Regions from separate parts of the Ferrimonas sp. SCSIO 43195 genome, predicted to be linked through region 1. Evidence: riboswitches for the same ligand, from Rfam matches in the RefSeq annotation. Region 1 holds a riboswitch; each other region holds the start of a gene.
The links. Region 1 has a riboswitch for cyclic di-GMP ahead of J8Z22_RS20620 (hypothetical protein). Riboswitches for the same ligand answer to the same signal wherever they lie in the genome.
Positions count from the first base shown of each region.

Region 1 (7,251 bases):
ACTCAAGACTATGACAGCCTGATGATCGCCACCGGCGCCTCGGTGGTAAAACCGCCCATCGAGGGGTTGGCATTGCAGGGGGTGCATTTCCTGAAAACCCTCGAGGATGGCCTCACCATTAAGCCGCAGTTGCAGTCTGCCGCCATTGAAGAAGTGGTGGTGATCGGTGCCGGCTACATCGGCCTGGAGGTGGTCGAGGCGTTGGTACACCAAGGCAAGCGAGTGCGGTTGATCGAGCTAAGCGATCGAGTCCTGACCGAGTCGTTCGATGTCGAGATCAGCGAGTTGATTCAGCAGGAGTTGCTGGACAAAGGGGTGCAGCTGCACCTTAAGGAGGCGGTGCAATCGTTGTCCGGGGAGCAGGGGCGGGTACAACATGTCCACACCAATGCCGGCCAATATCGTGCCGATATGGTGATCGTGGCGACCGGCGTGCGCCCCAACAGCGAGTTCTTGTCCGACACCGGCATTGAGCGGTTGAGCAATGGGGCCATCGTCATCGATGAGCAGGGCCGCACCAGCCTGCGGGCGGTATACGCCGCCGGCGATTGTGCCACGGTCTGGCACCGGGTGCGTCGTCAGCCGGTCTACATTCCGCTGGCGACCACCGCCAATAAGCTGGGGCGACTGATCGGCGAGAACCTCTGTGGCGGTGCCCGTGCCTTTCCGGGAACCCTGGGCAGTGCCGGGGTCAAGGTGCTGGCGCTGGAAGCGGGCCGCACCGGCATCAGTGAGCGCGAAGCTCGGGAGTTAGGGCTGGATTACAGCACTGTGGTGATTAACGACAAAAACACCACCAACTACGTACCGAACCAGCAGTCGTTGCGGGTGAAACTGGTGTACGACCGGGTCAGCAAACAGCTGTTGGGCGGCCAGATCGCCGGCGGCCCGGGAGCGGTGTTGCGAGTTGACACCCTGGCGGCGGCCATCCATGCCAAGATGACCACGGCGGATCTGGGGATGTTGGATCTGGTGTACGCGCCGCCGTTTGCCCGCACCTGGGATGCCATCAACGTCGCGGGGAACGTGGCCAAGTAATTCAACAGGGCGCTCAGGCGCCCTTTTTTATGCGGTTGTGCCAGCGGAGCTGGCTGCCGAAGCGTTAAGCAGGGGCCGCCCGCAAGGAGCGGCCCCCGGGGGGTTAGGGCAGCAGCTCGAAGCGGAAGGTGTCTAACGACCCTTCCTCGGCAGTGCCATCGGCCAGCATGGTGGTGCTGCGGCTCAACACCCGCTCTGTGGTTTGCGAGCCAAACCAGTACAGCAGGTGAGATTCCGGAGCCATGGCATCGCTGGAGGGCACCATCTCAACCTTCAGTCCGGCTTCAGTCTGGGCCCACAGGAACTCCTGGTTAGCCGGGACGGTGCCGTCGCCGGTTTCGCTACACAGGCTCATATCGACCCAGCCACTGCCTTCTAGGCCGGTATCGAACGCATCCAGATGCAGATCCATGGCGCAGCCGTTTTCGTCCTCGTCGGTCAGTCGGAATGTCAGTGAAGTGGCGAAACCATCCAGGCTCAACGGGCGAACTAACTGCATAGCGTACTCCAGCTGTTTATCGCCGTCCTGCTCGAACACCTTCATCACGTCGCCGCCCAGCCCTTCCGCAGGCAACTGCATCAGTACCCAGTCATCGGCATCAAATTGCAGTAACAGCCGGTGTTCGGCATCAATCAGCCATTTTCCATACAGGGTTTCCCGCTCCATGCCCTCGTCATCCTGCTCTTCGACCCAGGCCATGACCCGACCCTGTTCGTTCAGCTGGATCAGAGCCTGGAATTCCGCATCTACGGCCAGGTACTGTTTACCGGCCAACGCGGCGGTGGCCGCGTCATCGGCGATCAACTGTGGCAGCTCGGGCTTGTCGTCGCCGTCGCCGGGCTCGGTGCCGTCACCGGGATCCTGACCGTTGTCCGGATCGAAGCCACACTCCCCGGCATCTTCCACTTCGCGCAGCTCAGGCGTACCCAGGTTGGCCAGGAAGGCATCCATAGCGACCTCGTTGAAGCCCCACTGATCGCTGCGGGTCAGTCCCTCTCCGAGAACGAAGCCATGGCGCACCGCACCTTCATACTCGGTCAGAAGAGGCTGGGCGCGGCGGCGATGGGTGAAGGAGTGGCCCCACTCGGGCAGGTTCAGCACCAGGCCCATGGGCGTCTTGGTCCAGCTGGCATCGGCGTTTTCTTTCAGCTCGGGAGCAGCACAGCCGTTGTCATCGCACTCATCGTGTTCGACCACATAGAGGTGTACCTTACCCTGGTCCTCCTCAATGTCGCCCTGCAGGGCGACGGCCAGGCTGGTGTCATCGTCACCACCGATGTAGACCAGCTTGGGTGCTTCGGTGCTGGCGTCATTCATCAGTTCGGCCAGGGTCTGAACCGGACCCGTCGGCAGAACCACCTGGTTGCACCATTGAACCGAGGCGTCACACTCAGCCCGGTAGGGCAGCATGGCGCGACTCTCAAGCTGCTTGAAGGTCATCTGGTAACCGCTGGCGCCCTCGGGGAAGAGTTGATTGCCACTGAACAGTGATTTCCACTCGTGCTCACCCTTGGCGTAGCGCTTCAGTTTCAGGTCGGAGAGATCCAGCTGCTGAGCCCAGACCTGCTGGCGGCCATCCATATCGGAGCTGATGATGACCGAGCCATCCTCCTCCTGGGAGACAACCTCCACCTGATCGCTCATCTCGGACCAGGCTTGCTGTTTCCACACCAGCATGTCGCGATCTTCCTCTTCGGTGATCTCGATAAAGCCGACATCGGGACCGTCGTAACGGAAGCGGTTAAAGGTGATCAGGGACTCAACCTTCTGAATCTGCTGATAGCCCAGTTCGCGCTCCTTGATGCACTGGTTGGTGCTGGAGTCGAAGAACACGTCGGAGTGGCCATCCAGTTCAAACATGCCCCCTTCGGACTCGAGCAGGGTCAGCAGGCTGGCCTCCTCGAGGTCGCCGCGTTCACGTTTGCGCTCGACTCTGTCCTGAACGTCTTCGGGGGCGAGGGGCAGCTCATTGGCAACTTCGTCGGCGATGGTGTCGGCATCGGGCTCCTGACCATTGGCTTCCGCCTCATCCACCCGGTTTACCAGCTGCTCCAGGTTTTCGGTCAGGGTTTCGGCGATGGCATCGGCCACTTCGTTGTCTTCGGCATCACCGCCGGTGCCGCCGTTCTGCTCTACGGCATGTTTTGTCTTGGCAGTGACACGGGCGACGACCTGGGCTACCCGGTGCAGCCGTTTGTAGCCGTTGCCATTGGCCGGCTGCTGTTTGCCGACAATGTAATCTTCCACCAGGCTCAGATCAGAGCCCAGAATACCCAGAGTCTGCTCCAGGGCTGCCGCTGCGGTCTCCTGGTCCACACCGGCCCTGTCCATCTCGGAGGCGAGCAGGGTGGTCAGGGGGCTGACAAACTCCACCACACCGGCCGGTGCCGTCATGGTGTAGCTCTGGGGCAGTACCACACCTGGGTTGTCTTCATCCTCGGTCTGGCCGGCGATCACCTTCACCAGCATCTGCACCTGGCTCAGATCCAGAGCGGCATCCAGATTCGAGAAACTGTACTGGCCTCCGGCCTGGGTCAGGGTGCTGGGCTCATCGGCATCGCATTCGCCGTTGCTGTTGAGATCCAGGCACACCTGAGCGTTAACCAGGTAACCATCGGCGGTGGTACCGGACAAGCTCTGAGTCGGCTCCGGTGCCGGTGGCTCCGGGGTGGGCGTCGGGGTGGATGAGGAGGAACCGCCGCAGGCGGCGAGTTGGGTTAATGCTGCGGCCATGGATATGGCCAGCAGGTGGCGTCTGAAGTGCATAGTCTACCATCCCTAATGGTTGAACCTATTTCAAACGCTGGCGCTGGCGAACGCCGAGTGGCCACCGGGACCACTCGATACGCTGGAAACCCCGCTGTCTCTGTGAAGCAGAGACCGGTGGCTTTGCGTCCCAGCTTCGCAGCTGGTTTGCCATTGTCAGCGATGCATCGTGTGATGTCGTTATTATGGTGTCGATAAGCGGCGACAAAGCGGGAATACCGGCTCGGTCATCCGCGGCGACTTAGGGATTAAATCATGAGGTTACGTCGATGTCATGGCAAAGATGAACGACTGTGAGTCGATGCTGACACCGTGTAAAAAAAGAATGCGTTAAAACAGATATTTACAGTTGGGCTAAGGTGCCAAGTCATTGAATTTAATGGCGTTGGCACCTTGAGGGCGCTACTTCAGAATCTCTGCCAGATCCTGTTCCAGCGAGGTGGTCGGCGATTCGATGATGCGACCGATCTCCTTGCCCTGTTGCTGGATGATGAAGGTGGGAATCCGTTGGAAATCGTAGGCGGCGGCCAGGTGCTGTGGGTCCGCCTTGCTGCGATCGACGCCGATGTAACGCACCTGCAGGTGGTCGTTGCCGGCCAGTTCCAGAATCTTGGCAAAACGCGGGGTTTCACGGTGACAATCCGGGCACCAGGTGCCTATGATAACCACGATCTCGGTTGGGGTGTCGACTGCTTTCAGTTTGTCCAGCCACTGAGGCTGAGGGGCATAGTCAGCGTAGTTATCGCTGTAACCCGGAATGGCGTCCATGATGTCGGCCATGGCCAGTTCACCGGTCAAAATAACCTCCTGTTTATCGGGTTGATCGCAGGTGGCGAAGGGGCCTTTCTGTCCCTCTTCAAAGCCACAGCCAGAGTTGGCAAAGGCGCCGCTGCTCAGCAGGGCCGGGGCCAGTAACATGGCCATCAACGTGCTCTTTTTCATCATTCTCTCACCTTAGTTTGTCTCCTGCTAGTCTGACCCAGATTCAGCCAAGAGGTGCCCTGGCGGTAACGGAACTGTGAAGCCGATCATGACCGTTGTCACAGTTTCTGCCTCGATGGCGAGCCGACCCAGAAGCACAAAAAAGGCGGCCGAAGCCGCCTCGATGGAATCGATTCAGGGGGTTACTTTTCGTTCAGCCACTGAGCCACGCGCTTGGCAAAGTAGGTCAGTACGCCATCGGCACCGGCCCGCTTGAAGCATAGCAGGGATTCCAGAATGATCTTACGCTCGTCGAGCCAGCCGTTTTGAATGGCAGCCATGTGCATGGCGTACTCGCCGCTGACCTGGTAAGCAAAGGTGGGGACCTTCAGCTCGGTCTTAACCCGGCGTACGATGTCCAGGTAAGGCATGCCCGGCTTCACCATCACCATATCGGCACCCTCTTCGATGTCCATGGCCACTTCCTGCAGGGCCTCATCGGAGTTGGCGGGATCCATCTGATAGGTGTGCTTGTTGCCCCCCTTCAGGTTACCGGCGGAGCCGACCGCATCGCGGAATGGGCCGTAGTAGCTGGAGGAGTACTTGGCGGAGTAGGCCATGATCTGGGTGTTGACGTGACCGGCGGCTTCCAGGGCATCGCGAATGGCGCCAACGCGGCCATCCATCATGTCGGACGGGGCCACCACGTCGGCACCGGCTTCGGCATGGGACAGCGCCTGCTTCACCAGCACTTCGGTGGTGATGTCGTTGAGGATGTAACCTTCGTCATCGATGATGCCGTCCTGACCGTGAGTGGTGAACGGATCCAGTGCCACGTCGGTGATCACACCCAGCTCTGGGAACTCCCGCTTCAGGGCTCGAACCGCTTTCTGAGCCAGGCCATCCGGGTTATAGGCTTCTTCGGCGCCCAGAGATTTGATCTCCTGCGGGGTCACCGGGAACAGCGCGATGGCTGGAATGCCCAGAGCAACAATCTCACGGGCTTCCTCGATCAACAGGTCAATGGACAGACGCTCGACGCCGGGCATGGACTCAACCTGCTCTTTACGGGCATTGCCCTCCAGCACAAACACTGGGTAGATCAAATCATTGACGCTCAGCTGGCTCTCGGCCATCAGGCGACGGGAAAAGTCATGACGACGCATCCGACGCATGCGGCGACGAGAAAAAGGTCCGGTTACAACGGTCACTTGCTGCTCCTTGGTAATGGGGGGTGATGGCCAAATTTACCCGTCAAACAGGAGGACGACGGGGCTGGGCCGATCTCGTGGTGACAATATTAGCAAACTCTACCACTCTGGATAGGAGCTTAATCACACTTGAAACAGGCGTTTGGCGTTCAATTGGCACTGGTACGACAACGATTCCAGCGATTCGTTGCGCAGCTCAGCCACTTTATTGGCAATGTGTGGCAACCATCGCGGTTCGTTGCGGCGGCTTTTGGGTTTGGGTCTCAGATCCCGGGGCAACAGGTAGGGGGCATCGGTCTCCAGCAACAGCCGCTCGGCGGGAATCATCGGCACCAGTCGTGCCAGTTCCTGGCCCCGCCGCTCGTCGCACACCCAGCCGGTAACGCCGATGAACAGATCCAGGTCCAGCGCCTGATTGAGTTCCTGTTCGGTGCCGGTAAAGCAATGCAGCACCCCACCGCTCAGGTTGGGACGATGCTCGTGGACCATGGCCTGAAAGTCGTCACCGGCGTCGCGGCAGTGCATCAGCACCGGCTTGGCCAGGTCGCAGGCCAGCTTCAGCTGGGCGGAAAAGGCCCGCCGCTGATCCGCCCTGGGAGAGAAATCGCGGTTGTAATCCAGGCCACACTCGCCGACGGCAACCACCGCCGGATGGCCGCACAGCTGCCGCAGCTGCTGCGGGCTGTCGGCGTCGAAGCGGCTGGCGTAGTGAGGGTGAACCCCGGCAGTCGTGCGGATGCCGGGGTGAGCCTGAATCAGGCTCTGCAACTGCCTGGATTCCTCCAGGTCGCTGGCGACGGCGATGAGGTCACGGACCCCGGCGTCGGCGGCGCGGACGATGACCTCCTCCAGATCATGGCGAAACTGACTGGAGCTCAGGTTGACGGCGATGTCGATCCAGGCCAGTGGTGCGCTGTTACTGGACACGCTTGACCCGCACGCTGCCATTGCGGCCTTCCTGGGTCAACAGGAACGATCCCAGCGCGGCTTTGCTGATGGTGATGGTGCCCTGCTTGCTGAGGCGGAAGTTGCGAGATTCGGTTTGTTTCCAGCTCTGACCATTGTCCAGAGTGATGGTGAACTTGCCGTAGGCGTCTTTGCTCATCTTGGTGATGGTGCCTTGAATCTGTTCCGGCTCGTTTTCGTCGGCCTTCTTGATCAGCCCGAACTCCTGCTCGGCAGATTGGGGCGAGCTGGTAACGGCGGCCGGGGCGGTGGCAGCCACAACCGGAGCCGGGCTCAGGCTGGCGGCAGAGGTGCCGTTGAGTTTGTCGTAACACACCAGCCGATCGAGGCGATCCTGTTGCTGCTGAC
Region 1 covers NZ_CP072679.1:4,455,259-4,462,509, reverse strand. Annotated here, with positions in the region: gene J8Z22_RS20625 (CoA-disulfide reductase) at 1-1,038, shown strand, start outside; gene J8Z22_RS20620 (hypothetical protein) at 1,142-3,805, opposite strand; cyclic di-GMP riboswitch class I at 3,887-3,967, opposite strand; gene J8Z22_RS20615 (thioredoxin family protein) at 4,208-4,750, opposite strand; gene hemB (porphobilinogen synthase) at 4,930-5,901, opposite strand; gene J8Z22_RS20605 (TatD family hydrolase) at 6,061-6,864, opposite strand; gene J8Z22_RS20600 (hypothetical protein) at 6,854-7,251, opposite strand, start outside.

Region 2 (7,251 bases), 140 kb from region 1:
CCACCACTTCCTGACCCGGTGCCGGTCGGCTCATGTCCAGTTGCTTCTCCGCCAAGCGGCTGACCCGGCTGTGTTCGGTGAGGGTCTGCTCCTCCAGAAGCAAGTGACGCCATTGAATGTCGAGTTCATCACGGCGCTGACGCTGATCGTTGAGATCATTGGTCAGTAGCCTGGCTTCATACGCGGTCCAGACCACCCCCAAGGCACTCACCAGCACCAGCACGCTCAGCAGCACCACGCTCTTGTGGTGCCACAGGTCTCGCCAGATGATGCCAGCCAGGCTGGAGTCGCCAATCATGAATTACCCCAATCGCTCAGCAACCCGCAGCACCGAACTGCGGGAACGGGTGTTATCGCTCACCTCACCATCCGACGGCTTCAACGCTTTGCCGACGGTCTTCATGGTTCGGGTCTTATTGATCTGTTCCTCGGTCAGAGGCAGGCCGGGAGGCAACGGCTCACCCTGACTCTGACGTCGCATGAAGCGTTTGACCATCCGGTCTTCCAGCGAATGGAAGCTGATGATCGACAACCGTCCCTCTGGGGCTAACGCCACCAGGGAGCCCTTCAGCGCCTGTTCGATCTCCTCCAGTTCGCTGTTGATGTAGATGCGCACCGCCTGGAAGGTGCGGGTCGCCGGGTGCTTGCCCTTCTCCATCTTGTGTTTCGGAGTAATGTCTTCAATCAATTTGGCCAGGTCCCGGGTTCGCTCCAGCGGCTTGCCCTCCTCGATGTGGGCCTTGATGGCCCGGGAGATGGGACCGGCGTACTTGTCTTCACCAAAGGTGCGAATCACCCAGGCGATGTCTTTGGCATCGGCACGGTGCAACCACTGTGATGCGGTTTCGCCCTGGGTGTTGTCCATGCGCATGTCCAGCGGCCCATCCCGCAGGAAGCTGAAGCCGCGTTCGGCATCATCCAGTTGCGGCGACGACACCCCAAGATCCAACAGTACGCCATCGACCTGACCCACCAGGTCACGCGCTTCCAGGTACTGGGCCAGCCCGGAGAAAGGACCATGAATGATGGTGAATCTGGGGTCCTGCTGCTGCAGTTGCTGACCCACTTGAACCGCCTGGGGGTCGCGATCGATGCCAAACAAACGGCCATCGGGTCCAAGACGCGACAGAATTTCCCGGCTATGACCGCCACGTCCGAAGGTACCATCGATGTATGTACCGTCGGCTTTGATGTTCAATCCGTCCACTGCTTCTTTCAGCAGCACGGTTACGTGACTAAAACTTTCCGCCATTAGAGGGCAAATTCCTGTAAACGTTGGTTATCAATAAAGGCTTCCGCTTCTAAAGCGGTTTGAGAGTCGGCAATCTGTTGCTGCCAGTTGCTTTCCGACCAGATCTCAAACTTGTTGAGCTGACCGACCAGCATCAGTTGCTTATCCAGTTGCGCGTACTGTCGTAAAGGGGGAGGCAATAACACCCGGCCCATGCGATCCATCTCCACATCGGCGGCGTAGCCCAGCAACAGCCGTTTAATGGCGCGCTCACTGGGTTGGGTATCGGACAGGGTCGCCAGTTTTTGCTCGACCTCCTGCCAGGCATCCAGCGGGTACAGCAGCAGGCAGGCCGACTTGATGTCGACGGTCACCACCAACTGATTGTCGTTTTGCGCGCACAACAACGGCCGGTATCGCTTTGGTATTGCGATCCGGCCTTTGGCATCGAGAGAGATGCTGCTGGCGCCTCTAAACAAAAGCTATCCCATCCCTGTTAAATTCAATCGGACGACTTCATCCCACAAATAACCACTTTTTCCCACAAGCTACCAAGTTTATGGACACAAAGCGAGTATTGTCAAGGTGAGGCGATCGGCGTCAAATCCCGTCAGAATGGGGTTCTTACACTTATTTTTTAACTAGTTAACCCGTAATCAGCGGCGGCTTAACCGAGGTAATCAGAGTCATTAACTGAGCAAAAAAACAAAAAGGCTGCCCGAAGACAGCCAATCCGTTTTCCAACAACCCTGAGGGTTACTGGTTGTTCCAGTACAGGGTATTGGCAGATGCCAGATACGGCCGGTACCAGTTCGGCGCACCGTAGTGACGCAGGATGTGATCACTGATGTCTCCGATGCGGGCATCGTACGCCTGCAGATCAATCCAGTCATAGCCTACGGCCACCTGATCCCAGGTTGAACTCAAGCCAGTGCCATCGACACCAAAACTGGCCATGGCCGGCGCCACGAACACATTGCTGACCATGGTGTTGGCCAGGCAGGTCAGCGGCTGGTCGCTGTCCAACATCCCTTCCTGGCGGGCCAGAACCATGAAGCCTACGTCCAGGTGGGCGTGGTTAAAGTCTTCCATCTTGCCACTGCCGTCGGCCTTGTATTGATAATCCCAGGTACAGACGTTGTTGCTGTCCGCCTTGAGGTTATCCATATAGAAGCCCAGGATCTCATTGGCCTTCTGACCGAGGTCACCGCTGTCGTTGGTCCACTTGTTAAGGTAGATCATCGCCACACCCAGGGTCATGTTGTGGTTAAACGGCAGAGGGTTGGAGTACAAACCACTGTCACCGGTATCGGCATTATCCGGGTTGACGTAAAAGTAGGAGCCCTGAATCGCCGCATTCTTGGTGGTGCTGAATGAGGTGTCGTGTGCCCGTACAATCACTTTCGCCCGTTCGATGTAACTGTCGGCCTTGGCCATATAGGCGGTCAGGTTGTCACTCTTAATGTGATCCGCCAGCCGCATAATGGCATTGAGGATCATGCCGTCGGTCAGTGCCTCATTGCGCCAGCCACCATTATAGGGGCGTCGCCATCCGGGAACCGGTAACCCGGGCGTGGTCAGATACAACTTCGGCGCCAACTCATGGTAAGGCTCATTGAAGATGTTCAGCTCACCCCGCTCTACCCGCTGTTCGTCGGTGTAATACAGCATGTGATCCGCCAGCTCAACCGCGTAGTCCAGGTACTTGCTGTCCCCATAGGTCTTAGCCATGCGCACGTAAGCCCGCAGCCAGTAATGCCCTTCCCAGGCGTACACCAGGTTGTCGTTGCCCTTGGTCTCATTCATGACCGGACGCTGGTTAGGGTACATCTGTTCGAAGCGGGCATCCCACTCCGCCTGGCTCGCCAGGTGCGGCATCGGCGCCTTGACGTTCGACTCAATGGCTCGCCAGTCCGACGCCGCCACGTTCATCAGCAGATGCGTACCGTTGGCGCCCGCTCCGGAGGCCACCACGCCTTTGTCCTGGTCAAAGCTCAGGGCGCGGGAGTGATCGTTGTTATCCAGGTCGATCAACGCCAGTGACTGCAACGCCCCTTGAGAATACTGATCCTGCTGACGATACAACCAGTTGTATGTCACCGCCGTCGGGCTTACCGCACCGTTGCTGGTGGTGGCGCTGGCACTGCCATCCGAGGCAGTCAGGTTGCCATTGGCGACGGTGATCTCTACGTAGCGGCTCTGATCAAACGCCAGTTGCCCGCCGACAGACACCGTCTGACCGTTCCAGCGACCTTCGACGCTGTTGTGGGTAAAGGCCAGATAATCGCCATTGGCGGCGGAGGACAACAGCATGGTTTTGGCACCGGCCTCAACCGCAATCTCGTCCAGCCAGGCCACGACGCGAAAATCGCCGTCGGCACGCCAATCGGCAATCTCGCCATAGGCATTCTGACCATTAAACACCACCGCATCGGAGCTCAGAATCACCCCCACTTCCGGGTCTGGATCCGGCTCTGGGTCTGGATCCGGGTCCGGGTCTGGATCCGGGTCTGGGTCCGGGTCCGGGTCTGGATCTGGGTCCGGATCTGGGTCTGGGTCTGGGTCTGGGTCCGGGTCCGGGTCCGGATCTGGGTCCGGCTCAGGATCCGGGTCCGGAATGACCGGCGGCGGATCCGGGTCCGGCGACGGATCCGATGATCCGCCCCCACACCCGCTCAGGGTGACCGCTAACAGGGTGACTGAAAACAGGGTCTTCAGTGTTACCAGGCCATTGGGGCCCAGCTGAAAATGCCGATTTGACATCTAATGCTCCTAAATCGGCAGACAATTTCACGCGACGGTTGGTCAGTACACCAGGCCATAAGCCCGGCACCGTTGTTCCCTCAATACACCACATACGACATGAGGTAATCCCGCTATCTTTGGCGTACGCCTTAAGACCGGAGATTTTGCGTCGCCAGCTCTCACTGGTTTTGCCTTTGTCTGCTGTCTAAACACACCCGATGCCGCTGCGAATGGCGCGGACACCGAATAACGAAGTGGGAAGAGAATACTCAAGGCCCATTTTTTAGACAAACAGCTCAAAACCCCCCCCTTGAAGAAATTAATTTACTGATATAGAGCAAAAAATGATCTTCATTAATTACACTTCAGATTGGAATTAAGGTTGCCGGCTGAGCCACCAATTTTCAGAAGCTTTCTACAATCAATTGTTCTGACGCCAATTTTATCGATGGTCGGAGCAGCAAGCTCGACACCGTCGCAAAATGCAAAAACTTGAGTATCAAAGGCCAAAAACGTGATCGCGATCACATGGGCGATATTGGGGAAATCGCTTTTTTGTAACCAAGACTGGGCAAAGAAGCTCAGGCGCAATGCAGGCTTCATTAAATCCGAACGATTTTCCGCGGACAAAGCAAAAAAAACCGGAGCATAGGCTCCGGCTTTTCAATCATCGAATGCTTACTTGATGACCCTGAGAGTGGGTCGCCCCGGCTCGGGACGACTGTCCTGCGAGTCGACAGCCTCAGGCGCAGTGGTGTCATCCTGCTGCTGCTCCAGTTGCAGCTCATAGCTCGGTTCAGGCGGAAACAGGGTTCCGGCGCCATTTTCCCGGGCATAGATAGCCTCACAGGCATACAGGGGGACCACAATGGCCTGTGGCTGACCGCCAAAACGGGCATTAAAGCGGACGTCGTCATTGCCCATCTGCAGATTGCCCACCGCATGGGGAGCTATGTTCAGCACAATCTGGCCATCCTGCACATACTGAGTCGGTACCCGGACGCCGGGTAACTCGGCATTGACCGCCAGGTGAGGGGTCAGATCATTATCAACCAGCCACTCATACAGCGCCCGCAACAGGTAGGGGCGTTGGGGTGACAGGCTGTGCTCTACCTCAGACACCGATGCGCAGCTCGCGCTCGGCTTCGGTCAGCGATGCCTTAAAGGACTCACGCTCGAAGATGCGGGTCATGTAGGCTTTCACTTCATTGCTGCCACGGCCGGCCACTTCGATGCCCAGCTGAGGCAGGCGCCAGAACAGGGCTGCCAGGTAGCAATCTACCAGGGTGAACTCTTCGCTCATGAAGTAAGGGGTTTCCGCAAATACCGGGCTCAGGCCCAGAATGCTTTCGGTCAGCTGCTTACGAGCCGCATCGGCTTTCTCACCACGCATAATGCGTTCGGCCAATGCATACCAGTCATTCTGGATGCGGTACATCATCAGACGGCTTTGACCACGGGATACCGGATACACAGGCATCAACGGCGGATGAGGGAAACGCTCATCCAGGTACTCCATAATGATACGGGAGTTGTACAGCACCAATTCACGATCGATCAGGGTCGGAACGCTGTTGTATGGGTTGAGCTCTGCTAAGTCTTCCGGTAGCTGGTTTGGATCAACCTGGATTACCTCGACACCGACGCCCTTCTCCGCCAAGACAATGCGTACTTGGTGGCTATAGAGATCACTAGCACCGGAATACAGCGCCATTACAGAGCGTTTATTGGCAGCAACAGCCATCGACATCCTCCAAACTCACTCAGAAACGATAAAACATTTGGGGGCAAGAATGCCCCCAAATGCGCAAGAGGTAGATTGTAACCTGTTATTGGCGATTAGTGTACATCTCGCCAATATTCCTTCTTCAAGAAAAACGCAATCACGAAGAAGAAGGCCAGGAAAGCCAGTACCCATTTACCAATACGTTCACGTTCCAGCTTGACCGGCTCACCGGTATAGGCCAGGAAATTGGTGATATCCAGAACGTACTGATCATACTCTTCGGCATTCATCTGGCCGCCGCTGGCGACGATGGTACCGTCTTCCTGCAACACCGGTGTCCCTTGCAGTCCTTCCAGGACATGGGGCATGCCCACCGCCGGGAACACCAGGTTGTTGACGCCGAAGGGACGGCTTTCATCCACATAGAACGCCTTCAGGTAGGAGTAGATCCAGTCCGGGCTCTTCAGCCGCGCTTCCAGGGTCAGATCCGGCGGCGGCGCACCAAACCAGGTGGCACCATTGTCGGTACTCATGGCCGACTTGATCTGCTCACCAATCTTGGCATCGCTCAGAATCAGGTTTCCGACCTCCTCTTCGGTCATCTCCAGATCATCGGCAATGCGCTGGTAACGCTGGTACTGCAGGCTGTGACAGCCACTGCAGTTATCCATGAATGCCTGAGCACCGCGCTTGAGCGACGCTTTGTCAGTCAGATCAATGTTGGCACTGACCACGTGTTCATTGTTGCCGCCGGCGGCAAACACCAGAGCCGGCAGGCAAGCCATCATTACTGCGATTAACTTTTTCATTAGCCTGTCACCCTTTCTGGAACCGGTTTGCACTTCTCGTTCTTGCTGTACACAAACAGCAGTACGAAGAAGCCGAAGTAACCCAGGGTACAGATGCGTGCCAACAGGGTCAGGGTCGGAGTGGCCGGTACGGCACCCAGGTAACCCAGAACGATGAAGCAGACCACAAACTGTGACAGGTTCACCTTGTGCAGCATGCTGCGGTAGCGGATGGACTTCACCTTACAGCGGTCCAGCCATGGCAGCACAAACAGCACGCCGATGGCCGCGCCCATGCCGACCACACCCAGCAGCTTGTCCGGGATGGCGCGCAAAATGGCGTAGAACGGGGTGAAGTACCACACTGGCGCGATGTGTTCCGGCGTCTTCAGCGGGTTGGCCGCTTCGAAGTTTGGCCGCTCCAGGAAGTAACCCCCGCCCTCTGGCATAAAGAACAGCACATAACAGAAGATGATCAGGAATCCGGCCACTCCCATGATGTCCTTCACGGTGTAGTAGGGGTGGAAGGGAATCGCATCCACTGGCCAGCCGTCCGGGCCCTTGTTCTTCTTCACTTCGATGCCGTCCGGGTTGTTGGACCCCACCTCGTGCAGCGCGATGATGTGCAGGAATACCAGCACCACCAGTACCAGAGGCAAGGCAATCACGTGCAGGGCAAAGAAGCGGTTCAGTGTGGCACCGGAGACCACGTAGTCGCCTCGAATCCACAGGGTCAGATCGTCACCGATGACCGGAATGGC
Region 2 covers NZ_CP072679.1:4,317,230-4,324,480, forward strand. Annotated here, with positions in the region: gene ftsL (cell division protein FtsL) at 1-298, opposite strand, end outside; gene rsmH (16S rRNA (cytosine(1402)-N(4))-methyltransferase RsmH) at 302-1,252, opposite strand; gene mraZ (division/cell wall cluster transcriptional repressor MraZ) at 1,252-1,710, opposite strand; gene J8Z22_RS19925 (hypothetical protein) at 1,988-3,994, opposite strand; cyclic di-GMP riboswitch class I at 4,095-4,179, opposite strand; gene J8Z22_RS19930 (hypothetical protein) at 4,331-4,579, opposite strand; gene J8Z22_RS19935 (ClpXP protease specificity-enhancing factor) at 4,655-5,098, opposite strand; gene sspA (stringent starvation protein SspA) at 5,091-5,720, opposite strand; gene J8Z22_RS19945 (cytochrome c1) at 5,816-6,511, opposite strand; gene J8Z22_RS19950 (cytochrome bc complex cytochrome b subunit) at 6,511-7,251, opposite strand, start outside.
Region 2: another riboswitch for cyclic di-GMP. It lies ahead of J8Z22_RS19925 (hypothetical protein); the one in region 1 lies ahead of J8Z22_RS20620 (hypothetical protein).

Region 3 (7,251 bases), 1.5 Mb from region 1:
GTTCTCAAAGTACCCCACTTCATAGGCACAAAAATAGGCCAGGACAAAACCCAGTAAGCACGCCGCGGTCTGCCAGGGATAAGGATTGGCGATGGCGAACACCAGCAGCAGGGTCAGGTAGTCATGCCCCAGTATCGCCCGAGTGAAATAGCTTTCAGTGGGCCGTTTCACTTTTTTGAGGTACACGAACGGCAGCATGGGGTCCAGCCCCGCCCTCTGCGCCACCGACTCTGGCCACTGCACCCAAATGCCGACGGAACAGCTCTCCAGCAGATCGCGATCCAGCAGGCTGTCGGTAACGCAAGCACTGCGCCGCACCGTTTCCCGACCGAGGGCTTCGATGGCCATCGCCCCCTTACCTTTAATGCGCAACTCGATGGCCGACCCCAGTTTCGAGGACACCACCAAAGGCCACTCGCAGCCCATGGCATCCAACAGCGGCGCCAGAATGAAATCGAAGCCATAACTCAACAGGTAGATGGGATTGTCGCGACTGAGCAGCAGGTCGTACAGCTCCCTGTTGAGGTAGCGACCACCGACTTCGGCCGCCTGTTTCTGCCACTGTCTTTTAGCCCACGGCGCCACAAACAGCACCACCTTGATGCGAATCAGGTCCCGGTAATGACGCTGTTCCTGGCCTCCAATCCAACGCCAGGGCCTCAGCAGATCCAGCAGTTGCAGGACAATCGAAATCAGCAGTTTCGGCGCCACCGAGGCAAGAAACAGCTCGGTGCTGTTACGCAGCCACAGCGTGTCATCGAAGTCCACCAGCAACGGCGTTGAATCAGGAAGCTGGGCCAGATTCTGCAAAGCCTGCTCCGGGGTCTGGCGGTAGTCTTCTCCGCTGCGCTTCTTCTCCCGAAACTCATCCAACCCCAGCACCTGATTATTCGTAACATCCTTAGTCATCCTGATTGATCCCTGCAATCCAATGAATTCCGGGCCGAAAACAGCCAAAAGAATACCTGTAAGTGTAGAGGGGCGTGGTCACCTTAGCCACGTCAGATCCGTAAACGGCCTACCTGACACGGTCAGCAGAAAAATAAAAGGGCTTTTTTAGAGAAATTATCATCGTTTAAATAATGAGCAACAGCAATTGAACATGGCTCACAGAAACTGAAAGTGGCATAGCAAATATCAAAAAAATAACCTTTGAGGATGTTGCTGTTTTAGCAGTACATAATATCGAAATGACAACCAATGGCCGCTGAATATAAAAAAGATCGGTTGTTTTATGATCAACCATTGGGCATTCTTGCCGCGGGCTCAGCTTATTCAAGACTGCGCCGAGTCAACAAGGTTAATGTTGTGTTAACCAATGTAATTTGAACTACGACAGCAGACAAAGGCAAACTTAACGAAAGTTAAGGACGCAATATCTCCGGTCTAAAGGCTTCGGCCAATGATAGCGGGATTACCTCATGTCAGTGGTGAACTGTTCGCATTAACTCTATGAAATAATTGAGGGTTTAATAATGCACTATAAAACAACGCCACAGCAGGGCCGAGATTGTCTGCCGATTTATGAGGCTTTTCATGAACCATCGGCATCACTTTTTGGGATCAATTTGGAGAAAGCAGGAGCGACGATCGCCATTCCTGATATTTCTATCCGTTATTCTAATTTCTTTCAGCTTTGGCGGCCAAGCTTCCAATGCCGTTGCGTTCAACGGAAAAAACGCTTACGCCGAATTTGACTCCTGGAAACCCAGCGGTCACTTCAAGGTCATTGCCTGGTTAGGCCAGGTTGATTCCAACTCAGAAAACAGAACAATTCTCCTGAGTGAACCCCAATCCACAGATTTTCTCTCTTTTACCCACCGAAATGTACAGGGTAAATGGGGATCCCAGTATCCGGGGATCTGGGGCCAGTTTCAGTTCAATGACACCCGCTATATTGAAATTGAAGTCCAACAGGGCAAACTGACTGCCACCGATGGTCAGGTCACCCGTTCGGTTCAGAACAGTGCCATCGATCCGACCTCCGTTGACTATCAGTGGTTGTTTCGCCGCGGTAAAACCGATTACTCAGAAGGCGGCATTCAAGGCCTGGCTCTGATCGATCTCGGCAATGCCGGCAACTCCCGCGCTTATGCCTTCGACAGCAGCCGAGGCATGGTCGAAGTCGGCGGCAGCGCCTCGTCCTCGGCATTGAAAAAACTGTCTAAGAATGCATGGTTTACCGGACCTCACAGCATTGAAAACCCGGCACCCGATCACTTCGATGACGCTCAGTGGAATGCCGCCTTTGGTAATGCGCCGGTGGATCCTGTCGACCCGGTTGACCCGGTTGACCCTGTCGACCCGGTTGACCCTGTCGACCCGGTTGACCCTGTCGACCCCGTTGACCCCGTTGACCCTGTTGACCCCGTTGACCCCGTTGACCCCGTTGACCCCGTTGACCCCGTTGACCCCGTTGACCCAGCGCAAAGCTACGCCGTCAATTTTAACGGCAGCAACAGCTACGCCGAAATTGCCCCCTGGCAGCCACAAGGCAAATTCCGCGTGCTCGCCTACCTGACCGGCATGGACGCAGCTCCAGATCAGCGCAACATCCTGATGAGTGCGTCTGACACTACCGAATTTCTGTCTTTCACCCACTCTGCGGTTCAGGGCCACTGGGACAACCAGTACCCTGGGGTGTGGGGCAAATTTGATTTTAATGCCAGTGGCCTGGTCGACATCACTGTCGATTACGGCAGCATGACCATCAGCGATGGTCGCATCACTCAATCGGTCTACAACAGCGCCATTAACCCCAGCTCTGTGGGATATGATCTGTTGTTCCGTCGGGGCAGCAGCGACTTTTCTCAGGCCGGCCTGCAAGGCCTGGTTCTGATGGACCTGGCCAATAGCAGCAACTCACGAGCCTATGGCGTCAGCCCGGATCAAGGGCTGGTGGAAGTCGGCGACAGCAGCGGTGCCACCAAGCTGTTCGGCATCGACAGCAGCGATTATGGCCAGGGTGTCCACGTTATCACCAACCCGGACAGCAGCGTCTTCAGTGACGACGAATGGAATGCCGTATTTGGCACCGATGCGCCTGTGGACCCGGTAGACCCGGTAGACCCCGTCGACCCAGTAGACCCCGTTGACCCCGTTGACCCAGTCGATCCGGTAGACCCTGTCGACCCAGTAGACCCTGTCGACCCAGTAGACCCAGTAGACCCCGTCGATCCTGTAGACCCCGTCGATCCTGTCAGCAACCAGGCCGTGCGTTTTGACGGCAACGGCAGCTACGCCCAAATTGCCCCGTGGAAACCGCAAGGCAAATTCAAGGTCATCGCCTGGCTGGCCGAGGTCGACGCGGACGCCGGTAACCGAACCACCTTGATGAGCTCGTCTCAAACTTCCGACTTCATCGGCTTTACCCATCACAACGTGCAGGGCAAGTGGGGCAGTGACTATCCTGGTGTCTGGGGCAAGTTTGATTTTGCCGCCAGCCATTACCTGGAAGTCACCGTTGAGCACGGCAAGCTGACCGCCTTCGACGGCACCAATTCCGGCTCGGTGAACGCCAGCAGCATCGACCCGACCTCGGTCAGCTTTGACTGGCTGTACCGCCGCGGCAACGGCTACTCCAAAGGCGCGCTGCAGGCACTGACCCTGATCGATTACGCCAACCCGAATAATTCGCGCTCCTACGCCTTTGATCCTGAGCGCGGCATTGTCGAAGTGGGCGGAGACAGCGGCCACAATCAACTGCACCAGATCGATAGTGGCGACTGGGTTCAAGCCCAGCACACCGTCACCAACCCGGATCCCCAGCACTTCCCTCAGGACCAGTGGGACGCCGTGTACGGCTCCGACTCTGGCCCGGTCGACCCCGTTGATCCGGTGGACCCCGTTGATCCGGTAGACCCGGTCGATCCGGTAGACCCGGTTGATCCAGTAGACCCTGTTGATCCGGTGGACCCGGTCGATCCCGTTGACCCGGTAGACCCTCCTCAGGGAGGCCCGCTGCTGGGCAACGACGCTCGAGCCATTCGCTTCAACGGCAGCAATGCATACCTGACGTTTTCCCCTTGGAAGGCGCAGTCTGAGCACCGCATCATTGGCTGGTTCTCGGCACTGGACAGCAACCCGGATGCCCTGACCTATGTGGCCAGTACCGCCAATCAAAGCAGCTTTATCGCCGTCTCTCATCGCTCGGTGATTGCCCGCTTCAACGGCAGCGAGGTGCGACTGGAAAACCGCTTTGCCTTTAACCAGACCGGCTACGTCGAAGTCAGCATCAGCAATGGTCGCCTGACCGCCTCCGATGGTCAAAGCAGCGCCAGCATCAGCAGTGGTGCCATTAGCGCCATCAGCTACGACCAGGCCCTGCGCTTCGGCAATGACTACAGCGCCGCCACTTTGCAGGCACTGGCACTGATCGACCTGGGTAACGACAACCAGGTTCGCGGCTACACCTTCAATGATCAGCACCAGATCATCGAGTCCGGTGCCCAGCCCAGCGACAACAACCAGCTGTACAATGTGGGCAACAATGACTGGCTGACCATCGACACCAACGTGGTCACCCCCAAGGCACTGATCGCCTCCCAGGCTGAGTGGGACGCCGCCTTCGAAGGCAGCTACGGCAACGCTCACCCGCTGCTGGACTCCACCAACGGCAACGACCAGAGCCAACTGGCCTGGGAAGGCCACTACTGGTTGCGAGCTTACGTCACCATGGCCAAGGCCTATAACGACGACAAGTACCTCGACTACGCCATCGAACTGATTGATCACATGATCAACTACACCGATGACAAACGCGTGGATCGTAATGAGCTGAACCTGAGTGGACAGCCCTACAGCATGGCCCCCAAGGCCTACCTCAACGACCGCTCCATGGCGGCTGCGGGTTGGCGTCGTCCCTTTGATGGCTGGCGCATCGAGGTGTTGTCCGACGGCCAGATCCTCAACGCCATCATGCGCGCCGTGGATTACATCAAGTCGGCCAATAAGACCGCGTACATGGCCAAGGCCGACCAGTACCTGGCGCTGACGAAAGCGATCATTGCTACCCACGAATCGTCTTACAGCCAGACCAAGAACGGCGCCATTCAAGGCTCCTACTTCTACGTCAACGTCAGTAACAGCGAATTCGGCGACTCGGGCCTGTACTCCAACCCCCTGCCCTACAACCACAATATGACCATGGGCATTGCCATGATCTATGTGAACAAGTGGACCCAGGGCGGCGATGCGGCCATGGCACAGAAAGTCACCGACATTCTGGGCTTCTTCACCGATAACCTGCGCTACAACAACGACGGCAGCTGCAGCTGGGACTACGCCTACAACACCAGTGGCAACAACAAGCTGGAAGACGTTAACCACGCTCACCTGGACGTTGGCTTTGTGGTTACCGCCCACAACGAGGGCTACACCAACGACGACAGCGAAGTGCAGTGTCTGGCTAAAACCCTGACTGACAAAGTCTTTATGGCACCCGCCATGCTGCACTACGACGTCGAGGGCAATGGCATCAGCAGCCGCTGGGATCAAGTGGCCACCGGCTACGACTGGTCTGATTTACAGCAGTTCGACTCACGAGTCGTGGACATCAACACCCACGTGCTTCGTCAGTACGGCCAGCCGACCTGGTCACGGCCCTTCCTGGCCTGGGCAGAAAGCCTGTACTGGAAACAGCAGCAATAACCTTACAGGGCGGCCACTAGGCCGCCCTTTTTATTCTCGATTCGGCCAGTGGCCACAGTACCGCTATCGCCTCTTCAACCCTCAGCGGTAGCATCGCGGCTGCCGCCATTCCCATTTCCCCACCACCGCGCTAAGCTGTGGACATGTTTACCTTTTTCTCCAATTGGCGCCGCCAACGGCTACTGGCCCGCTTCGACAGCGAGCGGCGGGCACGCTGGCAGCAGAACCTGAATGCCCTGCCCATTCTCGATGGCCTAACCCAGGATGAACAAACCCGGCTGCTGGAACTGGGCTGGTGCTTCTTGCACCACAAGCGGTTTACCCCGGTCATGGGCACCGAATTAACCGACGATCATTGCATCGACATCGCCCTGATGGCGGCCCTGCCGGTGCTAAACCTGGGCCTGGAGGCCTATGGCGTGTTCCACGAACTGCTTATCTATCCTGAAGAGTTTGTCACCGACCAGCCGTTCATGGACGACAACGGCGTAGAACATCAAGGGAGAGAGGAGCTCGCCGGTGAAGCCTGGGAGCAAGGGCCGGTACTGCTGTCGCTGTCGAAACTGGCCGACAGCCGCCAATGGAATGGCTATAACCTAGTGATTCACGAGTTGGCACACAAGTTGGATATGGCCAACGGCGGCATCGCCGATGGCCTGCCGGCGCTGCCTGCAGCGCTGCAGTCCGACTGGCTGCAGGTATTCCCGCAAGCGTACGCCGACCAAAGCCGCCAAGTCAGCCAGGCGCACCTTCTGGACGCCGGCACAACAGAAGCCATGCTGGCCTGGGACAGGATCTGGATCGACCCCTATGGCGCCGAAAACCAGGCCGAGTTCTTCGCTGTCTGCATGGAAGCGTTTTTCGCCGACCCCATCGCCCTGAACCTGGCCTACCCGTCGCTGTACCAACTGCTACGCAAATTCCTGCAACAAGACCCCATAGCCCGGGCGCCGCAGTGGCAACCCCTGCCCCACCTCCATACCTAGACAGTCATGAACGCGCCATTGCGCCATTAACCAGCCACCTGCTCCCTTAACCTGCCACCCATTTTTTGAACCTATTCAGGCATAGGCTCCCGACGACTAAACAAAAACCCTTTATGGTTTCGATAAAAACAATTTCATTTGGTTTCGCTCACCGAAGAACGACAATAAACGCGCAAACAAACAGTCTGGAACCCTTATGAAACAGCTACCAAATGAATGGTTTAAACCTGCAGAGAAGAAACGTAATCGAATGAAGTGGGACGATGACGACTCATTGCGCTCACCCAAAGCAAAACATCAGCGTCGCCACCGACAACAGCAATGGGCGCCCCAAGAAGAAGAAAATTGTGCCTGATAGTCAGTGGCCGCAACCCTAACGCGGCCACCGCGCTCTCAAGCCGCTGGTACAGACCTCCACCAACCACCTTGCCAGTCAAACGCCAACAACTCGGTTACTGACAAACAAACCTAAGCTAGGCGGCAGATCACTAAGCGAGGCCTTATCAAGGCACCCGACCCAACACACCAAATAAGCTATTTATTTATAAGAAAAATATGAAGAGTATCTCTGTAACCAGAACGAGATAAAACAAAAAATACAACTCCGCCAGGAGGT
Region 3 covers NZ_CP072679.1:2,927,965-2,935,215, forward strand. Annotated here, with positions in the region: gene J8Z22_RS13600 (haloacid dehalogenase-like hydrolase) at 1-909, opposite strand, end outside; cyclic di-GMP riboswitch class I at 1,338-1,422, shown strand; gene J8Z22_RS13605 (hypothetical protein) at 1,537-5,649, shown strand; gene J8Z22_RS13610 (zinc-dependent peptidase) at 5,793-6,635, shown strand.
Region 3: another riboswitch for cyclic di-GMP. It lies ahead of J8Z22_RS13605 (hypothetical protein); the one in region 1 lies ahead of J8Z22_RS20620 (hypothetical protein).